4 regions of the Cytobacillus dafuensis genome follow, and region 1 is predicted to be linked to each of the others. Evidence: riboswitches for the same ligand, from Rfam matches in the RefSeq annotation. Region 1 holds a riboswitch; each other region holds the start of a gene.
What was found. Region 1 has a riboswitch for cyclic di-GMP ahead of FSZ17_RS23300 (OmpL47-type beta-barrel domain-containing protein). Riboswitches for the same ligand answer to the same signal wherever they lie in the genome.
Positions count from the first base shown of each region.

Region 1 (4,221 bases):
CATTTTCAGGTGCTGGTAAATCCTGACCATTTACAACGATGTCTATAGAAGTACCTTCCTCTGACTCTCCAAAACGAGTAGAATAGGAGTAAACTTCATATTTATAAGAACCTGTCTGCATATTGCTATAAGAAATACTTGTACCGGTTACATTATTTTTCAAGATTTTTTGTCCATCTACAATCTGGTATACCTTGTAATTTGTTGCATATTCAGCAGAATCCCATTTTAAAGTGAAAGACGTTGCATTTATAGTAGTTTGATTAACATTTTCTGGAGGAAGCATTTTCGGATAAACGACCGAAATCTTAATACTTGTTCCCTCATTTGATTCTCCAAAACGACTATTATAAGAATAAATTTCGTAAGCAATATCCCCTTCTGGCAAATTACTAAATGGAACAGTAAGATTAGATACTGTTGTTTTTAACACTTTTTTGCCATCAATTACTTGATAGATTCTATAGTGTGTTGCATTCTCCGCAGCATCCCAGCTAAGGGTAATATCATTTCCATTCTTAATCTCGTATTTCACATTTTTCGGTGCACTCATATTGATTTGATCAAGAGTAAAAGAAACTTGAGCTCCATCTTCTGATTCTCCAAAACGAGTACTATTCGTACGAACTTCAAATTGATAACTTCCTGATGACATATTCGTAAAAGTTATAGATGTTCCTGTCACAGTATTTTTCAAGATTTTTTGTCCATCAATGATTTGATAGACTTTATAATTAGTAGCATTCTCTGCACTACTCCAACTTAAGACAATATCATTACCATTTTGAATTTTATAAGAAAGCTCTTTAGGAGGATAAACCTCGACAGTATCAATACTGAAGGAAACTTTAGTTCCTGCTTCAGACTCTCCAAAGCGATCACTATAGGAATGAACGATATATTCATGTTCACCGCCTTTAAGAGTTGAATATGTAATTGTTGTTCCTTTCACTGTACTTTTTAAAGTTTTTTCTCCATTATTTAATTCATAAACTTTATAACTATCCGCATATGGAACAGTCCCCCAAGTCAACACTACATCATTTGTATTTTGAATTTTATAAGTTACGTTGTTTGGTGCTGTCATAACAATTGAACCTACCGTTAAGGAAATTTGGCTGCCTTCTGTAGACTCTCCAAAACGATCACTATAAGAATAAACCTTATACGTATAGTCTCCTGCCGGTTGATTACTGAATGTCACACTTGTCCCAGTCACAGTTTTTTGTAATTCAAGCTTTCCATCAATATCTTGATAAATCTTATAGCTAGTTGCATAATCTGCACCTTGCCATTTTATATTCACATCTGTGCCATTTGTAATTGTAAAGGAAAGATTTGAAGGCTGCTTCATCTCTGGATAGCCCACTTCTACCTTGATAGGTTCAGCATCAGGAGATTCTCCGTAAAGAGCATTATAAGCAGAGACGGAGTAAGTATGTAGACCTTCTTCTGCTTTTGCGATAGTATAAGTTGTTGCTGTAGTTGATGTTAAAAGTGTTCTTTCCCCTGATTCTGAAATTTGATAAATATTATACTTTTGAGCATATTGAGATGAGCCCCAACTAAGAACGATATCGTTACCATTTCGGATAACTGAGCTTAATGTGGCCGGCGCCAGCATATTAGGGTAAACAATTTCTGCATTTACCGGAGCAGAAGGACCAGATTCTCCTTCACTAGTTAAAGTTGAAACAACATATCTGTATGATCCTTCTGGAAGATCGTTTAAGCTGTAACTTATTGTGTTAGTTTTTCCTAACAGAATAAGTTGTCCATCTTTAATTTCATAAACATTATATCCAGTTGCTCCGTATACTGCACTCCATGTCAGTTTTCCATCATCTGGTGTTATCGATTGGAAAGTTAGGTTACTAGGAGGTAAAATATTAGTGTTTGCGGATACCTTTAATTCTCCAAATAGAAAATTAAATTGATACATAAGTATCATTACTACTAAAAAAGTCTTAATACTAAATAATTTTTTAATCATACAATATACCTACCTTTCGTGTAAAAAAAAGCAAATAAAAAAGAACCCAAAGAAGGTTCATAGAAACATTTGCTATGACTTCTTGTGGTAACCGGCTGCCATCTACATTTAATTAATGTAGTTCAGGCCCATGGCTTTGCGTCCCATAGTTTCCTATGATTTGCCTTTTTCACTTTTCGCCTATAATTATTTGCAATTCCAACCTATTTACCATTCCATAGCCTATTTAACATCACCTCATTATAAATACAATCTATATAAAATATCGGCTGTAATTAAAAATAATTTAATGTTAAGACTAGCTAGAAGATAGAAATCCGAAAAAAATATTTTCATTGAATAAAGTGAAACTTCCATCAGTGGGGGTTTTTCGACGCACAGGACGTGCTAGTGCCGACGTTGCCACAGGACTCGGCATTCTTAGTCGGCTTTCATCCCCCACTTAGGTTTCTTTGATTCTCTCGTAACCTTGAAGTGGGGGTCTTACTGCCAGTTAATCTGCGATAAATTTGTTTACGTCCTCAGGCGATCTACCTGATACGATTTAAAATTAAATTAGGTAGAGATACAAAGCTCAAATGCAAACAAAAAAGAGAAGTTATCCCTTACTTCTCATCTCAGCTAAATTCTCGCTCTAATTATTATGTGGTCATATTAGAAAACCTCACGTACTTATGATGCGGTTCACCGTTAAACCTGCAACGGAGGTTTTTCAATATATAATTATTTATTTAATACTAACTACTTTTTAACTTCTTTTAAATATTCCCATGTTTCTCCATTATCTTTTGATCGATAAAGTGCACTACTATTACCATTGTAATCTCCGTCTGCTCCTTGCCCGACTAACATATTAAAAACTCCATCTTTCTCATAAGGCATACCTGGAGAATCGAAAGGACTTATAGACTGTCCACTATCTAATTTTACTTCACGGGGTGTATAATTTACCTTTGTAAATGATATTCCCCCATCATCTGTACGATATAACTCGCCCTCAGTACCAGAAGGTCTGGTTGCTCCTAAAAATCCAAGTTGATTATTAATAAAAGTTATTCCTGATGGCCCACCAATTGTTCCATTGAATGGATCCTCATTTATAACTTCCCAATTTTCACCCCCATCAACAGTCATGCTTAGTGAATAAAAACTACTTCCTAATGCTTTGTCTACAAAATTTAGTCTATAACCAACTTCTTTTGATAAGAAAAACTGTTCATTGTTATTCGTTAACTCTTGTTGCTTCTCTTTAGAACTATCTTGATTTGGCGTAGTCTTTGGTTTACTCCAACTTGGGTCACCTATTAAGTGATATCTAGCTGGTATGATCTCTTTCTCTTTTCCAGGGACAAATATAGATACCGTATACCCAATTATTTCAGAACTTTCTTCTTCAAGATGATGCTCCTTACCTTCCTCATTAATATTAATAATTCCCTCTGTGTTATATCCCCAATTTCGTTTTCCATAATAAACTAATCCATATTTACTTTCCTTCCACTTACTAACGGTTTGCTGAACTGGAATAGCGTTAACCGTTTTAATTAGAGGTTCTAATAGTTTATCCTCATCATAATCGGCACCTGCATATCCATTTAGCCATACAGTAATATCCTGTGATTTATTTACATCATAAGATATTAAGTAAGTTTCCTCTTTCCCATCCTCATTTTTCCCATAAACAAATGTATCAAAAGATGTGATTGTTCCATCTGAATTAAATGTAAGCTTAAAATCACTTGCCATATATAATTTCTTTGGCAAAGTATATTCCTTATTTATATCTTCAAATATACCTTCTACTCCATATTCATATATATTATTATGTTCAAATTTAACTGATCTTTCATTTTTTATTCTTTCTATAGTCCACGCAAGTTTGCCACCATAATTTGTTGCACTTTTATAAATCTCTACTCCATAAAATAATGTTATTGCCACCATAATTATTATAGAAATATATTGCCATGTATTTGATTTTTTAGAGTCATATTCTCTATCTTTTATAATTCTAATTGTAGTAAATACAATGATAGATATTAAAAGTACGATACATAATAATAAAAAATAAATATTATTATTAATTCTTCCATACATACATAATGAAGCTAACTCAAAGCAAAAAATCCAGTATCCAATAATTAATATTGGATTTGTTAATAATGTTCTAAGTATCCTTTTTGTGTTTTTCCTAAATATGAAAATCACCCCTAATCAATCATTCATTA
Region 1 is NZ_CP042593.1:1,241,805-1,246,025, reverse strand. It holds gene FSZ17_RS23300 (OmpL47-type beta-barrel domain-containing protein) at 1-1,993, opposite strand, end outside; cyclic di-GMP riboswitch class I at 2,077-2,168, opposite strand; gene FSZ17_RS06045 (WD40/YVTN/BNR-like repeat-containing protein) at 2,735-4,201, opposite strand.

Region 2 (4,221 bases), 1.6 Mb from region 1:
TTGTTTAGAGAAAAAGTGGTTGCAGCTAGCTATGTATTGAACGGATTTGGAAAAACAACGGGATTAGTACAGGTAAATGAATTAGGTGTGATCGAGTCTCCTATCATGCTTACGAATACTTTTGGTGTTCCAGCCGTTACTCAAGGGACATTAGAGTATATGCTTGATATCACTCCGGAGATCGGAGAAACGACTGGAACAATTAATATTGTAGTTGGAGAATGCAATGATAGCCATTTGAATTCGATTCGGCATTTTCCTGTAAAGCCAAATCATGCGAAGGAAGCAATTTCTAAAGCATCTATAAACGTATCTTCAGAAGGGGCTGTTGGAGCAGGTAAAGGAATGGTCTGCTTTGGATATAAAGGTGGAATTGGGAGTTCCTCTCGAATTATTATTGATGGAATTGAAGGGAAGGAATACACAGTAGGATGTATGGTTTTAAGCAATTTTGGATCAAAAGAAGAGTTTCCGTCCCATCGGTTTTCAGGACTTGGAACTCAAGAAACTGCGGTATCCAAAACGACTGATGGCTCTATCATCATAGTTCTTGCCACAGATGTTCCTCTCAGTGATAGGCAGATGCTAAGAGTCGCCAAGCGCTGTGGCATTGGATTAGGCCGATCCGGCAGCCATTTTAGCCATGGCAGTGGAGATATCGTAATCGCATTTTCTACAGCTCAAAAAGTTTTTCATCAAAATGAACAAGTTTTTGAAGCCTCTCAGCATATAAGAGATGATCACCCAATGATGAATCAACTATTTGCCGCTGCAGCTGAATCAACAGAAGAGGCTATTTTTAATTCGCTATCCCAAGCAGAAACAACAAGTGGGAGAAAAGGGAACATTGTCGAAGCATTGTTTCCTGAATGAAAGTTTCCATCTTTTCATTAATCTGTAAGACGAGCCGGATGTCCTATTTTCTCGTATTACATAATATGTTATAATTTTTTCTGCTTTGCATAGAAGAAAATGAATAATTGTACATATGTTATGAATGAAAGTAGGAACGCAACATGAGACTAATAAACATAGACGATTACAATCCAATTTTTATGCAGCTTGCCCGTCCTGTTTTTGATAGGCAAAGGAGAGTGCTGCTTGCTGCTGGGAGAACGATTCACCCTGTATATTTAGAACGGCTTGAATCAATAGGTGTACGCTATTTGTTAGTTGAGGATGCTCTATCTGAAGGAATATCCATGGATGAAATTGTTGATGCAACGACCTGGATTGCGGCTATTGAAATTATTCAAAAAGCTTTTCAGGATGTTGCGCAAAAAGGCAATCTACCCATAATTACATTGCAAAAGCTTGTTTCGAATCTAGTGGAAGAGGTTTCAAAGCGAAAAGCAATCATTTTATTCCCGACAACCTCACTTGCCGAGGATTTAAGAGAATATGCTCATGCGGTAAATGTTGCGCTTTTATCTTTACACCTTGCGAACAAAAAGCAGATTCCCCCTAATCAATTAAAAGATGTAGGGATGGGAGCATTGCTTCATGATATAGGGAATGCTATTAAGGTTAGTGATGCTGGGCATCCATTAGTTGGATTTAACTTCTTACGAAATATAAGAGAAATAAGCTTACTTTCTGCTCATATGGCCTATCAGCATCATGAAAAGGTAGATGGAACGGGCTTCCCACGCGGTATAGCAGAAGATCAAATTCATGAATTTGCCCAAATTTGTTCAATTGCTAATATGTATGATAATCTCTTATCAAGTCAAGAGATGCCGCCTCATGAAGTGATGGAATATATTATGACGAAAGCAGGTACTGATTTTAGTATGGAGCTTGTTCAACTATTTGTGGAAGTGGTTCCTTCCTATATCCCGGGCACAAGGGTGATAATGAATAATGGAAGAGAAGCGATCATCACAAAGATAAAAGGGAGTATGCAAAGACCATACATTCGTTTTATCGAATCTGGGGAAGAAGTTTCATTAGTATCCAACCCCACTTTATTAATAAAGGAAGTTCTTCAAAAAGGATAGGAAAAGATTCAGGGATTTGAGAATTATATCTCAAGTTGCTTACACATAATTAACATAATCGAACCTTGATTAAATGGCTGCCTATCTGCTTAGGCAGCCATTTTAATTACATGATTTATCATAGATTTTCTTATATCACGGTTTAATTTCCTATAAAATCCTTTTTTTTGAAAATGAATTGACTATGGTAAAAAAGAACTATATGATTAAAGTATAAGTTATGGGATAATTCAGAAAAACTTAATAATATCTATTAGAAAAGGCAAATTCATTGAAAAATGAAGACGCAAAGCTAAAGGGGCTAAAGTCGATTGACTATGCCAGCCAGTTACCGAAATCATTAACCATGTCATTGATTAATCGGTACAGATTAATCTTTTTTTTGTGTAAGAATGAATTTATTCCATTTCCGTCGAACAGGATAATTAATAGCCTATTTAAAATCTATTTTTGGAAGTGTTTAAAATGGCAAATATGGAAGGTATTCGCTATATATTAAGAATCTTTGACCAATTATTAAAAAAAATCGGTACAGAGAAAGATATCATTTCTAATGAAAATTATTTGGAGATCGAAAAGAATATTGAATATCCAGAGGATAGAGAGGTCATAGATTCAGTACTCTTAGAACTTCAAGTTATTAATGACCAAATAGAAAACATGAGATGGCTAAATCAGCATTATAAAATTCTTCATGAATTTGCCCAGGTTTGCAGCAAGACGCTGAATGAGGAGATCCTACTTAAAAAGGCATACGAAATGGTTTCTCAAGTAATGTCTACAGATGCCTTTTACATGGCTTTATATAATGAAGAAAAGCAGCAAATTCAATTTCTGATTATGCTGGAAAATGGAAAGATCTATCCAAATAGAACAGTAGACATGGGTGATACTTATACTTCAAAGGTTATTGAAACAAGAGAAATCATTCATTTGAAAAAAGAAGCGCAAGCCTATGAATCGAAAGCAAAATTTGGAGAGAAGGAATCAAGGTCATGTATTTTTGTACCAGTAATCATAGATGATCGTGTAAGAGGAGTTATATCATCTCAAAGCTTATCAGATTTTGCCTATCGTAAAGAACATGAGGAGCTTTTGCAAATAATTGGATCTCAAGTAATCAATTCAATTGGAACAGCTAGGCTATATAAAAAGATTTTTTTAATGTCAAGGACAGACGAATTAACAGGATTGAAAAATCACCGTGCTTTTCATGAAGATTTAACAAAGCTTATGAATGAAAAAGGTCATGAAAAAATGACTCTTATGATGATTGATTCTGATCATTTGAAGAGGATTAATGACAACTTCGGGCATGATACAGGTGATTTGTATTTAAAAAAATTAGCAAATGGGATAAAAAGTGTTTGTCATGATCATATTGTTGGCTATCGATATGCAGGAGACGAATTTATGCTGATCATCCAATCTCCATCGGATGTTGAGGCAATTTATAATAAACTCTTAGAATTTTATAGAGAACACCCCATCAAAATATCTAATAATGAAATTCTTATTTCAGTCAGTGTTGGCGTTGCAATGTATCCAGAACATGGCAGGACTGTTGATGAATTGAAGAAGTCCGTTGATCAAGTGTTATACAAAGCAAAGCAACAAGGTGGTAATCAAATTGTGATTGTGAATAAATAGTGTCAGCCAAGCGAGAAGACGCATGTTTTTTCGCTTGACTTATTGGAAAGTTAAGGACTTAGTTAAGATCCTCCCAATCAGAAAAATGGCCGCTTCCATTGCACCCTGGACAATCAAAAGAATTTCCATAAAAGGCGAATTCATTTACAGGATATGACATGAAGCCTCTTCCATAGCATTCCGGACACTTATCTACTTCTTTCATTTGAGAGACATGGTTTTCATATCTAGCTGCTCTCCATTCGTTAAAAGCTTTTACTAGCCCCATATGATTCACCTCCAAATTTTTTTTCTTATTTTCTGTAAAATGAAAGAATTTTATTCATGGGATAGAAAAAAAACTCGAGTTTGCTAGTCAAAACTTGATTGCTTTTGCCCCACTTCTATATGAACACGATTAACTTCTACGCTATTAATAATTAGTTGTGAGACAGGAAAACAGAAATCTCTTATGAGTAGTTGTATAATGTAGGAAGAATCAGGATAATTTTAGATTAAGATAGGTTAATTATTCCTAACGGAGTGATAGAAGGGAGATTTCGAATAATGAAAATATTAGGTATTTCAGGGA
Region 2 is NZ_CP042593.1:2,836,276-2,840,496, reverse strand. It holds gene FSZ17_RS13445 (DmpA family aminopeptidase) at 1-873, shown strand, start outside; gene FSZ17_RS13440 (HD-GYP domain-containing protein) at 1,017-2,000, shown strand; cyclic di-GMP riboswitch class I at 2,252-2,336, shown strand; gene FSZ17_RS13435 (sensor domain-containing diguanylate cyclase) at 2,466-3,650, shown strand; gene FSZ17_RS13430 (hypothetical protein) at 3,709-3,918, opposite strand; gene FSZ17_RS13425 (NADPH-dependent FMN reductase) at 4,197-4,221, shown strand, end outside.
Region 2: it holds a riboswitch for cyclic di-GMP, as region 1 does, so the genes downstream of both, FSZ17_RS13435 (sensor domain-containing diguanylate cyclase) here and FSZ17_RS23300 (OmpL47-type beta-barrel domain-containing protein) in region 1, are expected to answer to the same signal.

Region 3 (4,221 bases), 360 kb from region 1:
AGTATTTAAAAGATTGGAGGATTTCTATTGTTATACCATTTTAGCGAAAACCCGCATATAAAAACCTTTTCTCCAAGACCATCCAAAACATCTGCGAAACCAGTTGTTTGGGCGATTGATCAAGAGCATTCCATTCATTACTATTTTCCGCGAGATTGTCCAAGAGTTATTTATTGGAAGGCAGATTATACGAACGAAAATGATAAAAATCAATTCTTTTTCGGGTCAAGTGCAGACCAGATTATCACGGTTGAAAGCCGTTGGCTAGAGCGGATTCGTCAAACAAAACTATATGTCTATACATTTTGTGCAGACTCATTTGAAATGTTCGATGAGAACGCTGGATATTATGTATCCGATCAAGAAGTTTCTCCGATTAAGGTTGAGCCTGTTGGAGAGTTATTAGAAAAGCTCTTGAGTGAAAGCATAGAATTAAGATTTACTCCGGATCTCTCTCCGATTCGAGATATGGTTATTTCTTCAACCTTAGGATTTTCTATTATTAGATTTGGCAACGCGATAAGTGTATCAAAATCATGAGGGTTTGATATTTAAGAGTATGATAGAGAAAAAATCGGATATGTTATCGAAAAGGTCAATCTATGTAGGAGATTGACCTTTTGTTTTTTTATGTTAATTTTTTATACATCACAATATGTGGACCAATAGGAGGATAATCAAATATTTCACCATGTACTTTAAAGCCTAATTTATTATAGTATTCTTGTACTGTGGTTCTTGCTTTACACCATAGTAGGTCAAACCCCTGCTCTTTTATCAAACTTTCGGAGAAGGTAACAAGTGATCTACCAGCTCCTAACTTTCTAAACTCTTCAAGAGTTGCCATTCCTCTTAAACGATATTGCTTTTCAATTTTAAAATCAGGATTCTTTTCAACGCAAAAGGAAGCAATACTAATTAGCTCTCCTTGATAAAATGCTCCAACATGAAATGCACCAGCTTCATGATCTGTATCATATTTGCAGTCCTCAACTGTCTGGTGAGGACGTAAAACACTATGTCTAAGACTGTAGGTCATTTCTGGCTTGATTTTTAGAACATCAATCATGTTATTCCTCCAATCCTTTCATAAAAATAAATGAGAATTATGAATTGGTAATTCGCTTACTGTTCTAGAAATCCTGCATTAATTTCAATGCTTTTTTTGATGAATATTTATCAATGTATAGTAAAAAAGGATATTGGAGTATCGCTGTAGTAGCTTCTTGGGTGCATAAAGAGCGAAATAAGTGATGTTTAAACTAAAGCCTGTATAGGTTTTATCCAGAAGATATGACAGAAAAATGTCGAAGTATGTATATTATTGTAAAATAATGTTTAACTTTCATTGACTATTCCATTTTTGTTAATTAGACTGTTAAAGTGAAAAAGTAATGAGTGATTTTACATAGGTACAAAGTCTGGTGTAGGCAGACTTATTGAAAGATAAGGAAGCAAAATAATGGTTCTGTCGTTTATATTAGCTATTGAACTATGATCTCCAGGTTGCCTATATTAAAGTGATTGCTGCTCTATTTTTAATGGACAGCTGTTTTTTTTTGTGAAAATAAAAAATAGTCGGTGGTTTATGATAAGGAAATAAACAGCGAGTGAATGAGTTGAACTAAATTTATATTTTCGAAGAGTACTGTTGGGGCAAGATATTGTGGAAAGTGATTCATACTATTGAAGATAGATAAAATTAAAAAAGCAAAATAATAATTGAAGAAGAGATGATATTATATGACATTTACAATTGGGAAAAAGTTGTTAGCGGGATTTTTGAGTGTTGTCATTTTACTTGGCATTATTAGTTCAATATCATATGTCAACATTAAGAAAGTAGACGAATCTTACTCAGATTTGGTTGATCGGCGGGCAGATATATTAATTAATTCAATGAATATGCAAATCAGTGCATCTAGAGAAGGCGGTAATTTGAGAGGAGTATTAATAAGAGAAAAGGATGCATCGGATTTATTGATACAATCTATCGATAATCTAAATGAGAGCATAAAAGCTACAAGTGATATAGCTTATCAACAAGATCATAAAGATAAATTAAAACAGCTTGAATCAATGAATAATGACTTTATGCAGATGTCAAATGAAGTCATAAATTTGATGGAGAAAGATCCGGAAAAAGCAAATATATATGCAATTGAAGAAGTTATTCCATTATCGAGAGAAATTCGTGATATAGCAGATGGACTCGCAAAAGAGCAAAAAAAACTTATGGATGAAGGAAGTATCGCTAGTTCTGAATTGTCTAATAATGTTGCATCAACTGTTCTTATCCTAAGTATAATTGCTATTGTATTAGCGGTTATTATTGGCGTGGTTATTACTCGAATGCTTACTAAACCTATTTTATCAATAGAAAAAGCGGCATCTGCCATCGCGGAATGTGATCTTACTCAAGAGGATGTTCATGTAAAGAATCGGGACGAATTTAGAAATCTGGCTAGATCATTTAACCAAATGAAGGAGAATCTTCGCCTCTTGGTTCGTGAAGTGAGCCTGGATGCTGAACAAGTAACTGCAACTTCGGAAGAGCTGACTGCCAATGCTGAACAGACGAGTGGTACAACAGAACAAATTACAATCGCAATTCAAGAAGTGGCATTAGGGTCAGAAAAACAACTATCGCATGCTACAGATGTTAATCAATCAGTCGTAGAAATCTCAAGGGGAATGAATCAGGCTGCAGCTTCCATTCGATCCGTTGTAGATTTAACGGCTACAGCGAATGATAAGGCAGTCGCCGGAAATGAAGTGGTTACTCAAACAGTTGAACAAATAAATCTTGTTCAAAAAACTGTTAATGAAACTGAAGAAGTAGTAAATATCCTTGGTGATAAATCAGTTGAAATTGGCCAAATCGTTGAGTTGATTACCCAAATTGCAGATCAGACAAACCTTTTAGCTTTAAATGCTGCAATCGAAGCTGCAAGGGCAGGAGAACATGGAAAAGGGTTTTCAGTAGTCGCTGATGAAGTAAGGAAGTTAGCGGAACAGTCTGGTGAGGCAGCAAGTCAAATACGCGAACTTATTCAAGAGATCCAAATAGAAGCAGATAAAGCTGTGCAATCTATGAATCATGGAGCAACTGTAGTAGATGCGGGCATTAAATTAGTTTATCAATCTGGAAATGCATTCAGTGATATTGTAAAGTCCATTGAACAGATAACTGACGAAACTCAAGAAGTGTCAGCAATTGTAGAACAGGTAAATTCAAGCTCTCAGAATGTGGTAGAAATGGTGGAAGGTGTAGCCATTATTGCTGAAAAATCTGCAGGAAATACACAAAACGTAGCCGCATCAGCAGAAGAACAAAATGCCTCAATGGAAGAAATATCATCTTCAGCGGCAGCTTTAAGTAATATGGCTTTAAATCTACAAACAGCAATTAATAGATTTAAAATTTAGAATCATATTTCATGTGAAATAAATGATACGAATTTATCGCAGATTAACGGGCAGTAAGACCCCCACTTCAAGGATTCGCGTATGCAAAGAAGAGTAAGTGGGGGATCAACTGCCCGTAAATGCCCGATTGGTTCAACTAACCATCAGTGGGGGATGAAGAAAAACCCCCACTGATGGAAGTTTCACTTTATTAAGTTTACCGTTAAATTGAGTCTGATCACGGAAAGCGCGTACACACCCGGAAAATATAGAAAGAATAGTTAACATTTTGTCATTAATGAAAAGTTCTGTGGAGAGAAAAATCTCTGTAGGGCTTTTCTTTTTGTTATTATTATAAATTGGTTAATTATGGTATATTTATTGAGGTAAGGGGGGATTAGAGTGAATACATTTTCAGTTGTAGGCATCGTGATTGTCTTTACAATTTATATACTTGTAGATCAAGTGTATTTGAAAAGACATCTTGGTATCAAAAGCAAATATGAATGGTTATTCTCTGTGAATAGAAAGACCTATGCAAAAATTATTGATTTTTTAATTCTTATTTTATTCATTATTATTTTTTTGAACCTAAATAGTGGTTCGACTTTTCATACTTATTCACCCGTTATCAGAACAAGCCCAATGTTTGGGATGTTTTTCCTCCAGAATGTAAATCAAGGGATTGAGGAACTACTAATAAACCGAACTGAAAAATCCTACTATCATAAATTTTTAGGTTCTTTTATGATACTGGTTACTTTTCTGATTTTGTTTGTAGGAGAAAGAGTATAGGAACCTTTTTAATTCAAT
Region 3 is NZ_CP042593.1:886,157-890,377, forward strand. It holds gene FSZ17_RS04425 (DUF6886 family protein) at 28-540, shown strand; gene FSZ17_RS04430 (GNAT family N-acetyltransferase) at 629-1,069, opposite strand; cyclic di-GMP riboswitch class I at 1,420-1,514, shown strand; gene FSZ17_RS04435 (methyl-accepting chemotaxis protein) at 1,744-3,429, shown strand; gene FSZ17_RS04440 (DUF4181 domain-containing protein) at 3,811-4,203, shown strand.
Region 3: it holds a riboswitch for cyclic di-GMP, as region 1 does, so the genes downstream of both, FSZ17_RS04435 (methyl-accepting chemotaxis protein) here and FSZ17_RS23300 (OmpL47-type beta-barrel domain-containing protein) in region 1, are expected to answer to the same signal.

Region 4 (4,221 bases), 1.4 Mb from region 1:
AATTCAAGAGCGGATGATATATTATTTAATCTCTTTACTATTCTTCTTGAAAACCAATAAATAACAAGGCTCGACAAGATAATCACGATACCTAGGATGGTTAAAACCTCCATTAAAACATCGGATATAATCCTTTCGATAATGCTCTGAGAAGCACCAACATAAAAGATACCGATAATTTCATCATTCCCATTTTTAATAGGCATATAGGCTGTTTGATATATATTTCCTGCAGCATTTGCTTCACCATAATAGTATTCACCTTTTTTAAGAACAACATCTGACACTTCCTGGGAAACTTGTGTTCCAACGGCTCGATTTCCGTCTTTTATCACATTTGTCGATACACGTGTATCCCCTTGAAATATCGTAACAGTATCCCCTGTATCCTTAGCAATTTCATCTACAATTTCTTCATTTCCATTCATGAGAGCAGTTCCTTTATAAAGCTGGTTACCTTTAATGGACCATTCCCCAGGATATTTTTCATCTATGTATCTATAGGCAAGAGCTACATCACCTTTTGCCTTTTCAACAGCTAATTCTTCTATTCCATTCTCAATTTCCTTATTTACGACAACTACTATAATCGCTGATAAAGAGAGAATAACAAACAAAACTATTAAATTAATCTTCATCCCTAATTTTAATTTGATCTTCAAAGTAATCACCTATTTTTCATAGTTTTGGAAATAATATTACATACTATCTTTCACTACAAGAGTCTTCTTAACTCCCACCTTTCTTTCATAACCATTCACTAATTTCCCTATTTATTAACTAATTTTGCATTATTGGACCATTTAGTGAAATTATTACAAAATTCTACAATAAATACTTCTTTGTGACTATGATTTTTGATACTCTTTTATCTATATAAAAGTGGCAATAAAAGCAAAAAAGAAGCAAAATCACCACTAGCGGATCATTCTACTTCTCCTTTTAAACCATAATATCGACATATTTCGAAGAGTGCAGCAACCCCTTAACAAGTAAAATCAAGAATGAAAACCTAAATAACATTTTTTAGCTATTAAGTTTAAACCTCTATCTCTAGTACTCTGTCAAACATCTGCAATCGCTTCGGCATTGATATATAAAAGCCTTGAAGTAATGGGACTCCTAATCGTTTGGCGGTCAATAGATCCTCCTCTGTTTCAATGCCTTCCAACACTAATTTCACTTTTTTATCCGTGTATTCTAAAAATAGAGAAATTAAATCTTGTTTTTCCTTTGAGCTTGATAACCCTTTTGACTTTGTGTGATCCAGCTTAACAAAATCAGGGGAAAGGTTTTCAATGATATGAAAGGAAGCCTTTGAAACAGGTAAATCATCAAAAGCGATATGAAAACCTAATGATTTTATGAAAGTTAAACGATTTAGAAATTCCCTTTGCTCCCATATGCTTTCCATGACAACATTTTCATTAATTTCAAAAACAATTTGCCCCTCGATCATCGGATAATGTATTAGGAGGTTATGGATAAAGCTTTTAAATTCATTATGTAAAATCGTGGTCGGCAAAATATTTATAAATAATGAATAATGTCCAAAATATTCTTTAGGGAATTCTTTGATAGCATTAGAAATACAAGCTATATCTAGCTCATATAACAATCCGTCAATTTGTGCTTGTTGAAAAACAATAAGTGGATTTATTCGTGGTGTCGTTCTCATTAAGGCTTCATAGGCAAAAACTGAATCATTACTAGAATTAGTAAGTGGTTGATATTCACTGAACAGGGAATTATCCCTGATCAGTGACGGTATATTTGGCTCTATTTTGCACCCTTCTTCCTTCATTATCTCTTTTTACTCTGCAGATTAAAAAGCTAGCAAATTTATCCCGTATTAACGGGCAGTAAGACCCCCACCTCAAGATTGAGAGAGAAGCGACGAAGATAGGTGGGGGACAACTGCTCGTAAAAGCCCGACGACGGACACGATGTCCTAGTCAGGCGAAAGCCACAGGACGTGGCGTTTTGAGCGTGATTGGTTCAACTAACCATTAGTAGGGATGGAAAAACCCCCCACTGATGGAAGTTTCACTTTATAAAATCCTTTTCATTCTGCGTGCCACACTAATAGAACTTCTGTTCATTTTTACACCGATTTCTGTAAAAGTTAGGCCTTTACTTCGCAGTTGTAGTAGGAATTGATCTTCTTTTGTTGTCCATGCCTTGTAGGCTTTCTTTTTGACAACATCATTTTCCTTTAGTCTCTCCTCCTGAACCCAATCAGGCTCAGGTAATAAAACCTTTGAATCAATATTCGAAAATTGAACTCTATTTTTATTTTCTTCTGCCCATTTCCAAAAGTCAGATGGATCTATGAAATAAAAACCTTTTGACTTTCTTGTTACCTTCTTCGTACAGGGCAGCCCATGCTTATCAACCCACCATTTAACTGTATTTCTATCTACCTTTACCAGCTTGGCGAGTTCTCCAATTGTAATCAATCCTGTGTGCAGCTTTGTATTCGATATTCCTAATCGATTCATTTTTACGATCACAGAGTGATAAGAGCGCTCCATTGTTTTTGCGATTGTCGTGATTTTATTGACACCAATTTGTTCTTTTAAATACTCAATTTCTTCTAAATTCCAAACCTTACTCAATTCTAGCTAGTCCTCCTTTTATGTTTAAAAAAAACAGAAAAAAGACTATTCTCTGAAAACATAGAATAGCCTAAGGTTTTTATAAACCAATCCAAAAATTGGGCAACCGGCTGTCGTAGTTTATAGGAAATTATACTCACTATAAACCCTTAGACCCTTGGCTTTGCGTCCTATTCTTTCGAATAGTTTGCCTTTACATATAGGACTTTTTCATTAATAACGTATTCATAATAAACTATACTCCTCCATAATTCAACAAAATTATCTAAAATTCAACATATGTTTAACATAAGACTGGTTAATCGTAAGTCTTTATGCCTATTTATATTTTTGTCATTCTATTATATTATTATAGTTATCGAAGCTAACTATTACCATCGATAACTATTTTATTTAAAAAGGGGGATTTCCCATGAAAGTGTATAGGGAATTTTTTCACCAGTTTATGCTATTATACCGGCCTTTTGAAAATAAACTTAATATTCAACTTGCCAAGCATCAGTTATACAGAGCTCAATGGTCAATTCTTTTTTACTTAGCCAATCACGGTTCTGCTACGCTTGTCGAGCTTTCCGATTTTCAGTACGTAGAGAAACCAACCATAACGAGAACGATGAATCGCTTGGAGGAACTGGGATATGTTGAACAAGTCCCCGGCAAAGACAAACGTGAAAAGAGAATGCAGCTTACAGACCTAGGGAGAGAAGTTTATGAGGATGTCCGTGTAACGATTGATCAATTTGAACAGAGCATTCTTAAAGGAATTACAGAGAAAGAGCAGTTTGAAGCAATCCGTATCATGAAGGATATCCGAAAAAATATTATAGAGTAAGGGGAAATAACTTTGACACACTCAAGACCGAAACTATGGACGAAGGATTTTATTGTTGTTTCCTCCGTCAACTTCTTTTTAACCTTAATTTTTTATTTATTAATGGTGACTATTGCTGTTTATGCAGTTAATGAATTTGATGCATCTACAAGCGAAGCTGGGCTTGTTACAGGGATATTTATTATCGGTACATTAATTGGACGGCTTGTGATTGGCCGGATGATTGATTCGATCGGCAGAAAGAGAACCTTATTTATTGGGCTGCTCTTTTTTATTGCGACGACGCTATTATATTTTGCTAATTTTGGGATCAGCTTTTTACTTTTCAATCGTTTTATACATGGAATTGCTCTTGGCATGGCTAGTACAGCGACAGGAACGATTGTAGCTCAGATTATCCCTGCCACACGTAAAGGCGAGGGTATCGGCTATTACAGCATGAGTGCATCACTGGCCACAGCAATCGGACCATTCATCGGGCTTTATATGAGCCAGCACACAACCTTCAAAATGATTTTTAGTTTCTGCGTGGCGTTAGGAGTCATTTGTTTTATTATCTCACTTTTCTTGAATGTTCCTAAATTGGATAGATCCGTCTCTACAGATGAAATAAAGGGTTTCAAGCTTTCCACTTTTATTGAGCCAAAGGCACTGCCCATCGCAATCATTACGCTCGTTATCGCCTTCTGTTACTCCAGCGTCCTTTCATTTATTAATTTTTATGCAATGGAAATCAATCTGGTAAATACAGCAAGCTTCTTCTTCATTGTA
Region 4 is NZ_CP042593.1:4,771,209-4,775,429, forward strand. It holds gene FSZ17_RS22595 (methyl-accepting chemotaxis protein) at 1-662, opposite strand, end outside; gene FSZ17_RS22600 (EAL domain-containing protein) at 1,040-1,804, opposite strand; gene FSZ17_RS22605 (helix-turn-helix domain-containing protein) at 2,052-2,618, opposite strand; cyclic di-GMP riboswitch class I at 2,717-2,820, opposite strand; gene FSZ17_RS22610 (MarR family winged helix-turn-helix transcriptional regulator) at 3,031-3,450, shown strand; gene FSZ17_RS22615 (MFS transporter) at 3,463-4,221, shown strand, end outside.
Region 4: it holds a riboswitch for cyclic di-GMP, as region 1 does, so the genes downstream of both, FSZ17_RS22605 (helix-turn-helix domain-containing protein) here and FSZ17_RS23300 (OmpL47-type beta-barrel domain-containing protein) in region 1, are expected to answer to the same signal.